Regions from separate parts of the Aquibium microcysteis genome, predicted to be linked through region 2. Evidence: predicted binding sites of a transcription regulator. Region 2 holds the regulator's gene; the other holds the start of a gene.
The links. The regulator LexA, encoded in region 2, represses DNA repair genes until DNA is damaged. The targets are predictions, from matches to a motif close to TGTTCNNNNTGTGTTCNG.
Positions count from the first base shown of each region.

Region 1: a site for LexA is predicted at 3,917-3,934, ahead of recA (recombinase RecA). Genes of this name have one in related genera too.

Region 1 covers NZ_CP061080.1:1,821,509-1,828,747, reverse strand. The annotation lists gene IAI54_RS08370 (manganese/iron ABC transporter ATP-binding protein) at 1-480, opposite strand, end outside; gene IAI54_RS08365 (metal ABC transporter substrate-binding protein) at 477-1,361, opposite strand; gene IAI54_RS08360 (Fur family transcriptional regulator) at 1,530-1,961, shown strand; gene IAI54_RS08355 (YiaD family glycine zipper/OmpA-like lipoprotein) at 2,068-2,718, shown strand; gene IAI54_RS08350 (pseudouridine-5'-phosphate glycosidase) at 2,801-3,718, opposite strand; gene recA (recombinase RecA) at 3,992-5,080, shown strand; gene alaS (alanine--tRNA ligase) at 5,265-7,239, shown strand, end outside.
Region 2 covers NZ_CP061080.1:1,646,917-1,654,155, reverse strand. The annotation lists gene gltX (glutamate--tRNA ligase) at 1-1,182, opposite strand, end outside; gene IAI54_RS07530 (ComEC/Rec2 family competence protein) at 1,327-3,759, shown strand; gene lexA (transcriptional repressor LexA) at 3,753-4,466, opposite strand; gene IAI54_RS07520 (sensor histidine kinase) at 4,894-6,810, shown strand; gene IAI54_RS07515 (response regulator transcription factor) at 6,807-7,239, shown strand, end outside.

The DNA of each region.
Region 1 (7,239 bases), 170 kb from region 2:
GACGCGCTTCTTCTGTCCCCCCGAGAGTTCGCCGATCTGGCGCTTGCGGAATGCCGTCATGCCGACCCGGTCGAGCGCGGCGGCCACCTTGTCCTTGTCGGCGCGACGGGGAATGCGCAGGAAATTCATGTGGCCGTAGCGGCCCATCATCACCACGTCCTCGACCAGGACGGGGAAGTTCCAGTCGACCTCCTCGGCCTGGGGAACATAGGCGACGGCGTTGCGGTCGCGGGCGCGGCCGGCCGGCTGGCCCAGGATGGAGACCGAGCCCCGCGACAGCGGCACGAAGCCCATGATGGCCTTGAAGAGGGTCGACTTGCCGCTGCCGTTGACCCCGACCAGCGCCGTGATCGACCCCTGCGGGATGGAGAAACTGACGTCGGAAAGCGCCGTGTGCCCGTTCCGGTAGGTCACGGCGATGTCGCTGGCTACGATCCCGGGCGGCGCTTCGTCTGCCTGGACCCTGGCTGGTGCGTTCACTCGGTGAGGCCTTTCGCGATGGTTTCTGCCGTTATGCGCAGCAGGTCGAGATAGGTCGGCACCGGGCCGTCGGCTTCCGAAAGCGAATCGACGTAGAGAACGCCGCCATAGGCCGCGCCGGTCTCGCGGGCGACCTGCCGTGCCGGCTTGTCGGATACGGTGTTCTCGCTGAAGATCGCCGGCACCCGCTCGGCGCGCATCACGTCGATGACGCGGCGGATCTGCTGCGGCGTGCCTTGGCTGTCGGCGTTGATCGGCCAGAGATAGAGTTCCTTCAGCCCGAAATCGCGCGCCAGGTAGCTGAAGGCGCCTTCGCTGGTGGCGAGCCAGCGCCGCTCCTCGGGAATGGCCGCCAGCTGCGCGCGGATCGGCGTGATCGCCGCCTCGATACGGGCACGGTAGGCCGCCGCATTCGCCTCGTAGGTCGCCGCATTGGCCGGATCGGCGGAGGCAAGCGCCTTGGCGATGTTGTCGACGTAGATCAGCGCGTCCGACGGCGACATCCAGGCATGCGGGTTGGGTTTTCCCGCGTAGGGGCCGTCGCCGATGGACATGGGCACCACGCCTTCCGACACGACCGCGGAGGGGACGTCGCGGAGATTGGTGAAGAAGCGCTCGAACCAGAGTTCGAGGTTCAACCCGTTCCAGAGGATCAGGTCGGCATCCTGCGCCTTCAGGATGTCGCCGGGCGTCGGCTGATAGTTGTGGATTTCCGCGCCGGGGCGGGTGATCGATTCCACCGTGGCCGCATCGCCTGCGACGTTGCGCGCCATGTCGGCGATGACGGTGAAGGTGGTGACGACCTTGAGCCGGTCGTCCGCGGCGGCGGCTCCGAAGCTCGTGACGAGGGCGAGGACGGCAATGGCAAGCGTTCGCAGCATGGGTCTCGGGATCCGTTGCTTCCGGCGGCGGCCGATCCGCCGCGGGGCGCTTTCTCCCAGGGAAGATAGATCGATTTTCCGCGATGTCAACGCAAATGCAAATCATTTGCAATTAGAGGCCGCGCACGGCCATTTGCAAACGGTTGTCATCTGGACCATAGTCCGCCCATGACGTCGGAACAGAAGCACAAGGTGGACTACGAGGCGGAACTCCGGCGTGCGGGGGTCCGCATCACGCGTCCGCGGCGGACCATCCTGGAGATCCTGTCGGGGACGGAAGACCATCCGGACGCCTACGAGATCTTTCGCCGGGCCGCGGCGCTGGACCCCAGCATCTCGCTGTCGACCGTCTATCGGACGATGAAGCTGCTCGAGGAGCACGGCGCGATACAGAGGCATGCCTTCGCCGGCGGACCCTCCAGGTTCGAGCATGCCGGCGAGGAACATCACGACCATCTGATCGACGTCGAGACGGGGGACGTCATCGAGTTCCGTTCCGACAAGATCGAGAAGCTGCAGGACGAGATCGCCCGCGAGCTCGGTTACGACATCCTGCATCACCGACTCGAGCTCTACGGGCGCAGACGGCGCAAGAAGTGAGGCCGCACGCGCCGCGATCCGCTTTTCGCCGCAATTCGCGACAATAGACGGCCATCGAGGCTACCGGGGGGCCGCGCCCACCCGCGCACCAAGGAGAGGGATTTCGATGAACAAGACCATGATGGCCGCCGTCTGCGTGGCCAGCTTCGGGCTCGCCGCCTGCACGACCGACCCCTATACCGGCCAGCAGAAGATCTCGAACACGGCCGGCGGCGCGGCCCTCGGCGCGCTCGCAGGTGCCGGCCTCGGCGTGCTGGCCGGAGGCGACGACCGCCGCAACGCGCTGATCGGCGCCGGCATCGGCGCGCTCGCCGGCGGCGCGATCGGCGGCTACATGGACCAGCAGGAGGCGCAGTTGCGCCAGCAGCTGCAGGGGACCGGCGTCAGCGTCACCCGCCAGGGCGACCAGATCATCCTCAACATGCCCTCCAACATCACCTTCGACACCGACCAGGATGCGATCAAGGGCTCCTTCTACGGAACCCTGAACTCGGTGGCACTGGTGCTCACCAAGTTCAACCGGACCATCGTGGACGTCTACGGCCACACGGATTCCACGGGCGACGACAACTACAATCTCGGCCTGTCGCAGCGCCGCGCGCTTTCGGTCGCCAACTATCTCGGCGCGCAGGGTGTCGACCAGCGCCGCTTCTCCATCCTCGGTCTGGGCGAGACCCAGCCGATCGCCTCGAACGCCACGCCCGACGGACGGGCGGCCAACCGCCGCGTCGAGATCCGGCTCGCACCGATCACCTGATCGGGGAGCCTTCATCCACGAGGGAAATCCCGCCCCGCCGGCGGGATTTTTCGTTGGAAGACATGTCGTCGACGGCCGCGTGTCAGGCCAGCGCGGCGGCGATGCGGGCCGCCAGGCGGGCATTGTTCTCGACGAGCGCGATGTTGGTTTCGAGACTCCGCCCCTGCGTCAGTTCGAGGATCCGGGCGAGCAGGAAGGGCGTGACGGCCTTGCCGGAGACGCGCCGTTCCACGGCATCGCGTTGCGCGGCCTCGATATGGACCGCCATCTCGGCCTCGGGGATTTCCGACGCCGCCGGCACCGGATTGGCGATGAGCATGCCGCCCGCGACGCCGAGCGCCGTCCGCGTTCTCTGGAAGCGGGCGATCGCCTCGGCGCTGTCGAGACGCAGCGGTGCCCCGAAGCGCGATCCGCGCGACCAGAAGGCGGGCATCACGTCCGTACCGTAGCCCACCACCGGAACGCCGCGCGTCTCCAGAACCTCCAGCGTCTTCTCGATGTCGAGGATCGCCTTGGCACCCGCCGAGACAACGATCACCGGCGTGCGGGCGAGTTCGTCGAGATCGGCCGAGATGTCGAAGCTCGTCTCCGCGCCCTTGTGGACGCCGCCGATTCCGCCCGTCGCGAAGACGCGGATGCCGGCGGCTGCGGCCGCGATCATGGTGGCGGCGACCGTCGTTCCGCCGGTGCGTCCTTCGGCCACGGCGAAGGCGAGGTCGGCACGCGACAGCTTCATGGCGCCCGAAACGCGGGCCAGGCTCACGAGCTCCGAGGCCGAGAGGCCGACCTTGAGCCTGCCTTCGACGACCACGATCGTCGCCGGGACGGCGCCCTCGTCGCGGATGATCGCCTCCACCCGCGCGGCCATTTCCGCGTTCTGCGGAAAAGGCATGCCGTGGGTGACGATCGTGCTCTCGAGCGCCACGACGGGACGGCCCTCGGCGAGGGCGGCGGCCACGGGCGCGGAGACGTCGGTGAAGGGCCGGGCGATATCGGTCATGAGCCTGAAACTCCTTTGTCCGCCCGCGTCTTGCCACCCCGCCGGCGGTGCGTGCAAGGGGAGCCCGCCGATTCGCCCGGCGCCGCGGCCCCGGCCCGGCCCTGCCTGGAATGCCCCTCGGAGCCGGGCGATGGGAACATCACGCGAACCTCATGGTCAAGTCTCTGAAATCGCTGGAGCGACGAGCGCTTGCAAAAGGAGAACAAAAAGAGTACATAGGATCTCAGGCGGCAAGGCGGCCGGACTTCATTGACGATCGAGGGGTAATGTATCATGGCTCAGAACTCATTGCGGCTGGTCGAGGAAAAATCGGTGGACAAAAGCAAGGCTCTGGACGCGGCGCTGTCGCAGATCGAGCGCGCCTTCGGGAAGGGCTCGATCATGCGGCTCGGCCGCAACGAGCAGATCGTGGAGATCGAGACGGTGTCGACCGGATCGCTCAGTCTCGACATCGCGCTCGGCGTCGGCGGACTTCCCAAGGGGCGCATCATCGAGATCTACGGTCCGGAAAGCTCGGGCAAGACGACGCTTGCGCTGCACACGGTGGCCGAAGCTCAGAAGAAGGGCGGCATCTGCGCCTTCGTCGATGCCGAGCATGCGCTCGATCCCGTCTATGCCCGCAAGCTCGGCGTCGACCTGGAGAACCTCCTGATCTCGCAGCCGGACACGGGCGAGCAGGCGCTCGAGATCTGCGACACCCTGGTGCGTTCCGGCGCGATCGACGTGCTGGTGGTCGATTCGGTGGCGGCGCTGACGCCGCGCGCCGAGATCGAGGGCGAGATGGGCGATTCGCTGCCGGGCCTGCAGGCCCGTCTGATGAGCCAGGCGCTGCGCAAGCTCACCGCGTCGATCTCGCGCTCCAACACGATGGTCATCTTCATCAACCAGATCCGCATGAAGATCGGCGTCATGTTCGGGTCGCCCGAGACGACCACCGGAGGCAATGCGCTCAAGTTCTACGCCTCGGTGCGTCTCGACATCCGCCGCATCGGTTCGGTCAAGGAGCGCGGCGAGGTCACCGGCAACCAGACCCGCGTCAAGGTGGTCAAGAACAAGCTGGCGCCGCCCTTCAAGCAGGTCGAGTTCGACATCGTCTACGGGTCCGGCATCTCCAAGACGGGCGAACTGGTCGATCTGGGCGTCACCTCGGGCATCGTCGAGAAGTCGGGTGCCTGGTTCTCCTACAATTCCCAGCGTCTCGGCCAGGGGCGCGAGAACGCCAAGCAGTTCCTGAAGGACAATCCGGAACTCGCCAACGAGATCGAGAAGGCGCTGCGGCAGAGCGCCGGGCTCATCGCCGAGAAGCTGCTCGACGGTGGTCCGGAAGACGACGACGGCGGGGACATGGCCGAGGAGGCCTGATCCGCGAACGAGCCCCCATTGCAGTCTTCGGGCCGCCGGTCTTCCCCCGGCGGCCCGTTTTCGTTGGCGCGGGGGCGACGCAGGCGGCGGGAGGGCGCGCCGTCTTTCTGGACACTCGCGCGGCCAGCCGATAAGAAGCCGTTCGGCTGCCGGGCACCCCGGTTTTCCTTGAGAAGGCATCGAAATGAGTGGCGTCAACGCAATCCGGTCGGCTTTCCTCGACTATTTCCGGAAGAACGGTCACGAGATCGTCGCGTCGAGCCCGCTGGTACCGCGCAACGACCCGACGCTGATGTTCACGAATGCCGGCATGGTGCAGTTCAAGAACGTCTTCACCGGCATCGAGCAGCGGCCCTATTCGCGGGCGACCACCTCGCAGAAATGCGTGCGCGCCGGCGGCAAGCACAACGACCTCGACAACGTCGGCTACACCGCGCGCCATCACACCTTCTTCGAGATGCTCGGCAATTTCTCCTTCGGCGACTATTTCAAGGACGTCGCCATCGAACTCGCCTGGAACCTCATCACCAAGGAGTTCGGCCTCGACCCCGGTCGCCTCCTGGTGACCGTCTACCATACCGACGACGAGGCGGCGGGCCACTGGAAGAAGATCGCCGGACTCTCCGACGACCGCATCATCCGCATCGCCACCTCGGACAATTTCTGGGCGATGGGCGATACCGGCCCGTGCGGCCCTTGCTCGGAAATCTTCTACGACCACGGCGAGGGCATCCCCGGTGGTCCGCCCGGCAGCCCTAACGAGGACGGCGACCGCTTCATCGAGATCTGGAACCTCGTCTTCATGCAGTTCGAGCAGGTGACGAAGGAGGAGCGCGTGGCGCTGCCGCGGCCCTCGATCGACACGGGCATGGGGCTGGAGCGCATCGCTGCGGTGCTTCAGGGCGAGCACGACAATTACGACATCGACCTGTTCAAGGCGCTGATCCGCGCGTCGGTCGAGTCGACGGGCGTGCCGGCGGAAGGAAAGAACCGGGCGAGCCACCGCGTCATCGCCGATCACCTGCGCGCCGCGAGCTTCCTCATCGCGGACGGCGTGCTGCCCTCCAACGAGGGGCGCGGCTACGTGCTCAGGCGCATCATGCGGCGCGCCATGCGCCATGCCCAGCTGCTCGGAGCGGCCGAGCCGCTGATGTGGCGGCTGGTGCCGGCGCTGGTGCGCGAGATGGGCCAGGCCTATCCGGAACTCGTGCGCGGCGAGGCGCTGATCACCGAGACGCTGAAGCTCGAGGAGAAGCGCTTCCGCACGACGCTGACACGCGGGCTCGGCCTCCTGTCGGATGCCACCGAGGGCATGGTCGCGGGCGCGAGGCTCGACGGCGAGACCGCCTTCAAGCTCTACGATACCTACGGTTTTCCTCTCGACCTGACGCAGGACGCGCTGCGTCAGCGCGGCATCTCGGTCGATACCGACGGCTTCAGCGCGGCCATGGAACGCCAGAAGGCCGAGGCCCGGGCGAGCTGGGCGGGATCCGGCGAGGCCGCCGCCGAGACGATCTGGTATTCGGTGAAGGACAAGGCTGGCGCCACCGAGTTTCTCGGCTACGACACCGAGAAGGCCGAAGGCGTGATCGCGGCCATCGTTCGCGAAGGGTCGCTCGTCGACAGCGCCGGCGAGGGCGAAACGGTGCAGATCGTCGTCAACCAGACGCCGTTCTACGGCGAATCCGGCGGCCAGCAGGGCGATACGGGGACTTTCCACGGCGAGGGTTTCGCGGTCACGATCACCGACACGCAGAAGAAGGTCGACGGCCTCTTCGTGCATTCCGGCATCGTGCGCAGCGGCACCGTGCGGCCCGGTGCAGCGGTTTCGATGGAAGTCGACCATGCGAGACGTGCCAGGCTGCGGGCCAACCATTCGGCGACGCATCTCCTGCACGAGGCGCTGCGCGAAAAGCTCGGGACCCACATCGCGCAGAAGGGCTCGCTCGTCGCGCCGGACCGGCTCCGTTTCGATTTCTCGCACCCGAAGCCGATCGCGGCCGAGGAACTCGAGGCGGTCGAGGCTCTGGCGAACGCGATCGTCTTCCAGAACAGTCCGGTGACCACGCGCCTGATGGCCGTCGACGACGCGATCGCCGAGGGTGCCATGGCGCTGTTCGGCGAGAAATACGGCGACGAGGTGAGGGTCGTGTCGATGG
Region 2 (7,239 bases):
CGGTTCGCCCACCAGTTGCGTGGCCTTCTCGTCGAGCGCCAGAGGGCGCGTGGCGAAGAGGTAGCCGGCGCTGTCGGCGAGTTCCACCAGCGTCCTGGCGCGTTCCTTCAGCCCCGGCATGGCGGCGAGCAGCATGGCGCGGCGCCTCTCGTCGAGCGAGTCCAGAAGGGACTTGCCGTTCTCGATGTAGGGCAGGGTATCCACGAGGATGCCGAGCAGCTCCTCGTCGGGCGTGTTGCGCATGTGGACGCCGTTCAGCGCCTCGAGCTTCTGGAAGTCGAAGCGGGCCGCGCCCTTGTTGACGTCCTCGATCTCGAACCAGGAGACCATGTCGGCCGTCGACATCACCTCGTCGTCGCCATGGCTCCAGCCGAGACGGGCGAGGTAGTTGCGCAGCGCCGCGGGCAGATAGCCCATGGCGCGGTAGGCCTCGACGCCGAGGGCGCCGTGGCGCTTCGACAGCTTCGCGCCGTCCGCCCCATGGATCAGCGGGATATGCGCCATCACCGGCACGTCCCATCCCATCGCCCTGTAGATCACCGTCTGGCGCGCCGCATTGGTGAGATGGTCGTCGCCGCGGATGATGTGGGTCACGCCCATGTCGTGATCGTCGACCACGACCGCGTGCATGTAGGTTGGCGTGCCGTCGGACCGCAGGATGATGAAATCATCGAGGTCCTTGTTGGGAAAGCGCACCTCGCCCTGTACGCGATCCTGCACCACCGTCTCGCCGTCCCGCGGCGCCTTGATGCGGATCACCGGCCGCACGCCCGCCGGCGCCTGGGAGGCGTCGCGATCGCGCCAGCTTCCGTCGTAGCGCGGCGGCCGGCCCTCGGCCCGGGCCTTCTCGCGCATGGCGTCCAGTTCCTCGGCGGTTTCGTAGGCATAGTAGGCCTGCCCGATGCGGACGAGTTCCTCGGCCACCTCCCGGTGCCGCTCGGCACGCGAGGCCTGCGAGATCGGGTCGCCGTCCCAGGTGAGCCCGAGCCAGGCGAGGCCCTCGAGGATGGCGACCGTCGCCTCCTCCGTCGACCGCTCGCGATCCGTGTCCTCGATGCGCAGCAGCATCGTGCCGCCGGTGTGCTTCGCGTAGAGCCAGTTGAACAAGGCGGTGCGCGCACCGCCGATGTGGAGGAATCCGGTGGGCGAAGGCGCGAAGCGCGTGACGACGGGTGCGGTCATGGCGGATCCAGGGGACTGGCGCGTGCGCAGGGTCTGCATGTCGCGCGGGTGTTTTGGGTCGCGTTCATGTAGCATAGGCTCATTCGGGCGCAAGCGTTTCGGGGAAGGGCGTCGGCTTGGAAGCTCCGGGCGGGGACGATGGCGATGGCGACGGGTGAGCCGGACGCCGACGAGCGGCGCATGCTGCCCGCCCCGGCGGGGGCGTCTCTGCCCGACCGCGCGGATGGGATCGGGCGAGCATCACGCGCCGGCTTCGCGCTGCCGGCATCATCGGGCATGGCGGGACGGATCCGGCGCGCCGCCCGCGACGCCGTCGCCGTGGAGCGCGATCGCGGCGCGGGGTTCCTGTCCCTGCCGGTTCTCCTCGCCGCAGGGGCTGCGCTCTACTGGACGCTCCCGTTCGAGCCCGGCTTTCCTCTCCTCGGGTCGCTGGTGGGGGCTGCGATCGCGCTGCGCCTCGCGGCGGCGGAGGGCGGCATGGCAAGGCTGGCCGCGACCGCGGCGCTGATGGTGGCGCTGGGTGCGCTGGCCGGCAAGGCCGAGACCTGGCGCGCGAGCACGCCGATGCTGGGCGCCGAGATCCCCACCATGGTGACCGGACGCGTCGCCGCCATCGAGCGGCAGGCGAGCGGGCGGGTGCGGCTGACGATCGACGTGTCGGCCACGGCGCGGCCGACATTGCGCCATGCGCCTCGCCGCGTCCGGCTCTCGGCCCGCGCGATCCCCGCGACGCTCGTGCCCGGAGACGGCGTTTCCGGCTATGCCCGGCTGTTTCCCCCGTCGGGCCCCGCGCGTCCGCATGGCTACGACTTCGCCTTCGAAAGCTACATGGACGGGATCGGCGCGACCGGCTTCTTCCTGACCAACCCGGTGGAGACGGACCTCCCGGCGGCGGCGGGGTGGCGGCAGGAGCTGCTCGCCCGCGTCGGCCGCATGCGCGAGGCGATTTCGGCGCGCATCGTCGAGCGTGTCGGTGGGGCGGAAGGCGCCATCGCCGCGGCCCTGATCGCCGGGACGCGCGCCGGCATTCCCGAAGAGGTCAACGAGGACCTGCGCAAGACCGGTCTCGCGCATGTGCTGTCGATCTCCGGCCTGCACATGGCCCTGGTGGCGGGCACGGTGATGCTGACGCTGCGTTTCCTCTTCGCGCTGGCACCCGGTTTCGCATCGCGCCGGCCCGTCAAGAAATACGCCGCCGTCGCCGCGCTCCTGGCCGCGTCCTACTATCTCGTGATCTGCGGCGCGGCGGTGGCGGCGCAGCGATCCTTCATCATGATCGCGGTGATGCTGGTGGCGCTGCTGTTCGATCGCGCCGCGCTGACGATGCGCAACCTGGCGATCTCGGCGCTGATCGTCGTCGCCGTCGCCCCGCACGAGGTGGTGGGACCGAGTTTCCAGATGTCCTTCGCCGCGACGGGAGCCCTGATCGCCGCCTATGCCGCCTGGTCGGAGCGGCGCCTTCGCCACCCGCCGGGCGGCGGGCGGAACCACGACCGCGCGCTGCCGCGGGCCCTGCTCGGGAAGGGCCTCGCCTATGCCGGCGGCATCGCGGCGACCTCGCTGATCGCCGGGACGGCGACGGCGCTCTACGGCGTGTGGCACTTCCACCGGGCCTCGCCGCTCGGTCTCGTGGCGAACCTGCTCGCCATGCCCGTGGTGTCGCTCGTCGTCATGCCGTCGGCGGTGCTCGCCGGCGTGCTGATGCCGTTCGGGCTCGACGGGCCGGCGCTCGACCTGATGGGCTGGGGCATCGGCGTGATGCTGGCGGTCGCGCGCCGGCTGGCGGAGCTGACGCCGATCGACGCCGTCGGCGCCATCCCGGCGGCAGCAGTGCTGACGCTGACGGTGGCCCTCGTGCTGGCGACCGTGCTGACCACATGGCTGCGCCTGCTCGCCCTGCCGCTGCTCGTCGCCGGCCTCGCCATCATCGCGGGCCGCGACCTGCCGGATCTGTTCGTATCGGACGACGGCCGCCTGGTCGCCATGCGCATGGGCAACGGCGACCTCTCCGTCAGTCGGCCGCGACCGAGCGACTTCGTCACCGGGATATGGATGGATGCGGCCATGGCCGGCGCAGTCGTCCGGCCGGTGATGACTTCGGGCGGAGCCGAGCAGGCATCCGGCGTGCCGCAGCCGTTCTCGCCGCCGGAGCCCGACACGCCGTTCACCTGCACCGGCGGAGCCTGTGCTGCCCGCCATGCCAGCGGCGCGTTGGTCGTCTGGGTGAGCGAGGGGGTGTCGGCATCAGGGCATTGCGGTACCGCCGCCCTCATGGTGATCGAGGATGCGACGGTCGCTGCCCCCTGTCCCGCCGGCAGTTCCACGACCGTGCTCACGAGGCGCGATCTCGCCCGCCGCGGCAGTGCGGAAGGACGATTCACGGCGGCCGGCGAGGGGAGGGGAGCAAACGTCGCGCTCCGCCGCGCCATACGCGAACCCTTCAGACCCTGGCATGCGCACCGGAGCTTTTCGCGCGAGGCGCGCGGCATGCCGCCCTATGAGCCCGAAAGGCGGAAGCCGGACGAAAGCAGCGCAGGTGCTCCGGCCGGCAGGAGCCCGGACGCGCCGGCTCAGTAACGCCGGATGAGGCCGACCAGTTTGCCCTGGACGCTGACGCGGTCGGGTCCGAAGATCCGCGTCTCGTAGGCGGGGTTGGCCGCTTCGAGCGCAATCGACGCGCCCTTGCGGCGGAAGCGCTTCAGCGTCGCCTCTTCGCCGTCGACGAGCGCCACCACGATGTCCCCGGGCGTGGCACTGGAAGTATTGCGGATGATGACCGTATCGCCGTCGAGGATGCCGGCCTCGATCATCGAATCGCCCTTCACCTCCAGCGCGTAGTGGTCGCCGCCCGCCAGCATGTCCGGCGGCACCACGACCGAATGGGTCTGGTGCTGGATGGCGTCGATCGGAACGCCGGCGGCGATGCGGCCCATCACCGGGATCGAAACACCGTTCGCGTTGTCGTCGTTGCTGGCCGTGCGCGCGGGACTCGCTTCCGGCTTCCTGCCTAGTCCGCCCTCCACGACGCTGGGCGAGAACTTCCGCGGCGCGCCGAGGCCGGGCGCAATCGAATCGGGCAGCCGCAGCACTTCCAGCGCGCGGGCGCGGTTGGGCAGCCGCCGGATGAAACCGCGTTCCTCCAGCGCCGTGATCAGGCGGTGGATGCCCGACTTGGAGGCGAGATCGAGCGCCTCCTTCATCTCGTCGAAGGACGGCGGTATGCCCGTCTCCTTCAGACGCTCGTGGATATAGAGCAGCAGTTCGTGTTGCTTGCGGGTCAGCATGGGTCCACCCCCGGAAGGAATCGTGCGAAAAACAAAACCGGAACAAACCTATCTGTTCCAGTCTTGTTCCGCAATCGCTTTGTTCGGATCCGGTCACCGCGCATGCGCAGAAACCGGCCAGCGCCGCTTCCCGCTGCCACGCCCGCCTGACCGGCGCGATGGGCGAGCCGCGGCGCCGGGGATGGAAGCGCCGACGGCTGGGGACGAAGGTCGGTCAACCGCTGGTAAATTCTCCGCGTGCGTTGCATAGGTTGGCAGGCGGGGCGTGGCGTGGAAGTCGCAGGGGAATTCCGGTGTCGCCCGGCTCTTACGAGAGGGGCGTCTGTCGGGGCTCATGGAATTCTCACCGAGGCGGGCTGCCGAGCCGGTCGCATCTCATCTGAAGACGGCGAGCATTCGCTCGCGTGTCGCCGACTATGGAAGCGAGTTGCTGCTGCCATTGCTCGCGGTCATCGGGATCGTCATCACCATCCTGGGTGCCGCCTCGCTCGTCTCGCTGCATCCGGGGTCCGACCACGTCGTCGAGCGAGCGGTGCTCGAGGACCCGTCGGCGCGGCTGGGCGTCGAGGATGTGGTCGGGATGCAGTTCGCGCCGGTGAAGAAGCTCTTCTCGGAAGGCTTCACGCCGTCGGCTCACTGGTTCCGCCTGCGCGTGCGACCGCAGGCCGATGGCCGGCCGCTCGTCCTCTACATCAGGCCGACCTTTCTCGACAGGGTCACGCTGTTCGAGCCGGATTCCTCCGGAGCGGGCTGGCAGCGACGGGAAACCGGCGATCTTCTGCCTTTCCGGCAGCGCGAGGCCGCCACGGTGGCCCTGACCTTCGAGATCCGTCCGGCCGCGCCCGACACCGTCTACTTCCTGCGGCTGGAGACGACCAGTTCATCGCTCTTCGGGGTGGAGGCGATCGACTGGCGCGACGTACGCCAGGCCGAACTGGCCTCGGACGCCCTGCTCGTCCTCTTCCTGGCCATCGCGGCGTGCATCCTGTTCTGGTCGATCGGCGATTTCGTGCGCCGGCCGGCGCCGATCACCGTCCTCTTCATCGCTTCGCAACTCTGCTACATCGTCTCGATGCTGGCGGTGATGGGCTATATCGCCGCCCTGATGCCCGAAGCACCGGCCGGCCGGGTGAGCGGTCTGACCAGCGCCCTGGTCTGTCTGGCGCCTGCCCTCGGAGTGATGCTGCATCGCCAGGTCTTCCTGCTCTACGCCCCCGCAACGCTCGTCTCCACCGTCAGCTGGATGATGTTGGGCTGCTCGGCCGTCCTGATTGCGATTCTGATGGCGGGGCATGCGCAATTCGCGCTTCGGTTGAATTCCATGCTCCTCTTCGCCAGTTCCGCGTTCTATTTCGCGATGGCGGTCTGGCCATGGAGGGACGGGGTCCGGTCACCGCTGCTGCGCACGCTCTACGGGGTTCAGGCCGTCGCATTCGCCGTGACGGTGGTCCCGCTGCTGGGGATCGGCAATCTCGGCGAGTGGACCTACCATTATCCCTACATCCTCGTCCTGATGTACGGGGCGCAGATGTTCTTCCTGATCCAGCGCCGGGCGCGGGAGAGAGATGCACGCGCCGCCGAGAACCGTGCGCGGCTGGACCTGGTGACCCAGGCGCTGGACGCCGCGCGGCGGCAGCGCGACGTCCAGGACCGCTTCGCCGCCATGCTGGTGCACGAGATCCGCAATCCGCTCGCCGCCATCCAGCTCTCGATCGATCCCGCCCGCCTCGGTCCGGAGCGATACCGCGACATCCGCGCGGCACTGTGCGAGATCGACGCCATCGTGCGGCGCAGCAGTCAGCCGGAGGAGGCCGATCCCAAAGGGGGGGCGACACGCTTCGACCTCGCCGAAGCGCTGCGCGGGGTCGTGGCAAGCCACTCGCCGGTCAATCCGCTGGAAATGCAGGCACGGGAGCCGGTCCTGGTCGCAAGCGACCGGCAGATGGTCGACATGGTCCTGTCGAACCTCGTCGAGAATGCCATCAAACATGCGCCGGCGGGTTCGCGGATCGTCCTCGCATGCCGAAGGCTCGCGCGCGGTGGCGCCGACGGAGCGGTCGTCACCATCGAGAACGCGTTGCTGCCCGACATGGCACCCGACCCCGCGCGCGTGTTCGACAAGTTCTACCGCGCGCCCGGCTCGCGCGGGGTGCCCGGTTCCGGCCTCGGTCTCTACATCGTTCAGGGCGTCACCGAGATGCTCGCCGGCCGGGTCGGCTGCACGGTGGCCCAGGGACGAATTCGTCTCGAGTTCTGGCTTCCGGCCGTTCCGCCGGACCGCGACCCGCGGCACGCGCTTTCCGGAGAGGCCGATCGGCTGCGGGAGAGGCCGGGCCGTCGATGAACATCGTCGTGATCCAGAGCGATGACGGCCTGCGCCGCGCCTTCACGCGCTCCCTCTCCGACGTCGGCTATCGCGTCAGCGCCTTCGGCTGTGCCGAGGATTTCATCGAGGCAACCCGCCCGATCAACCCGGACATGCTGCTCGTCGACGTGAATCTGCCCGGCGAGAGCGGCTTGAGCCTGACCGCGCGCATGCGCCGACTGCAGCCGCGCATCGGCATCATCCTCCTGTCCGAACGCGACAGACCGTCGGACCGGCGCGACGGCTACGAGATGGGGGCGGACATCTATCTCACCACGCCGGTCGCCGCGGACGAACTGACCGCGGTCGTGGGCGCGCTGCGCCGCCGGGTCGCGGCGCCCGCGGCATCCGTTCCCGACTTCCGCGTCGACCTCAACACCCGGCAGCTGCACGGTCCCGAGCGCAGTC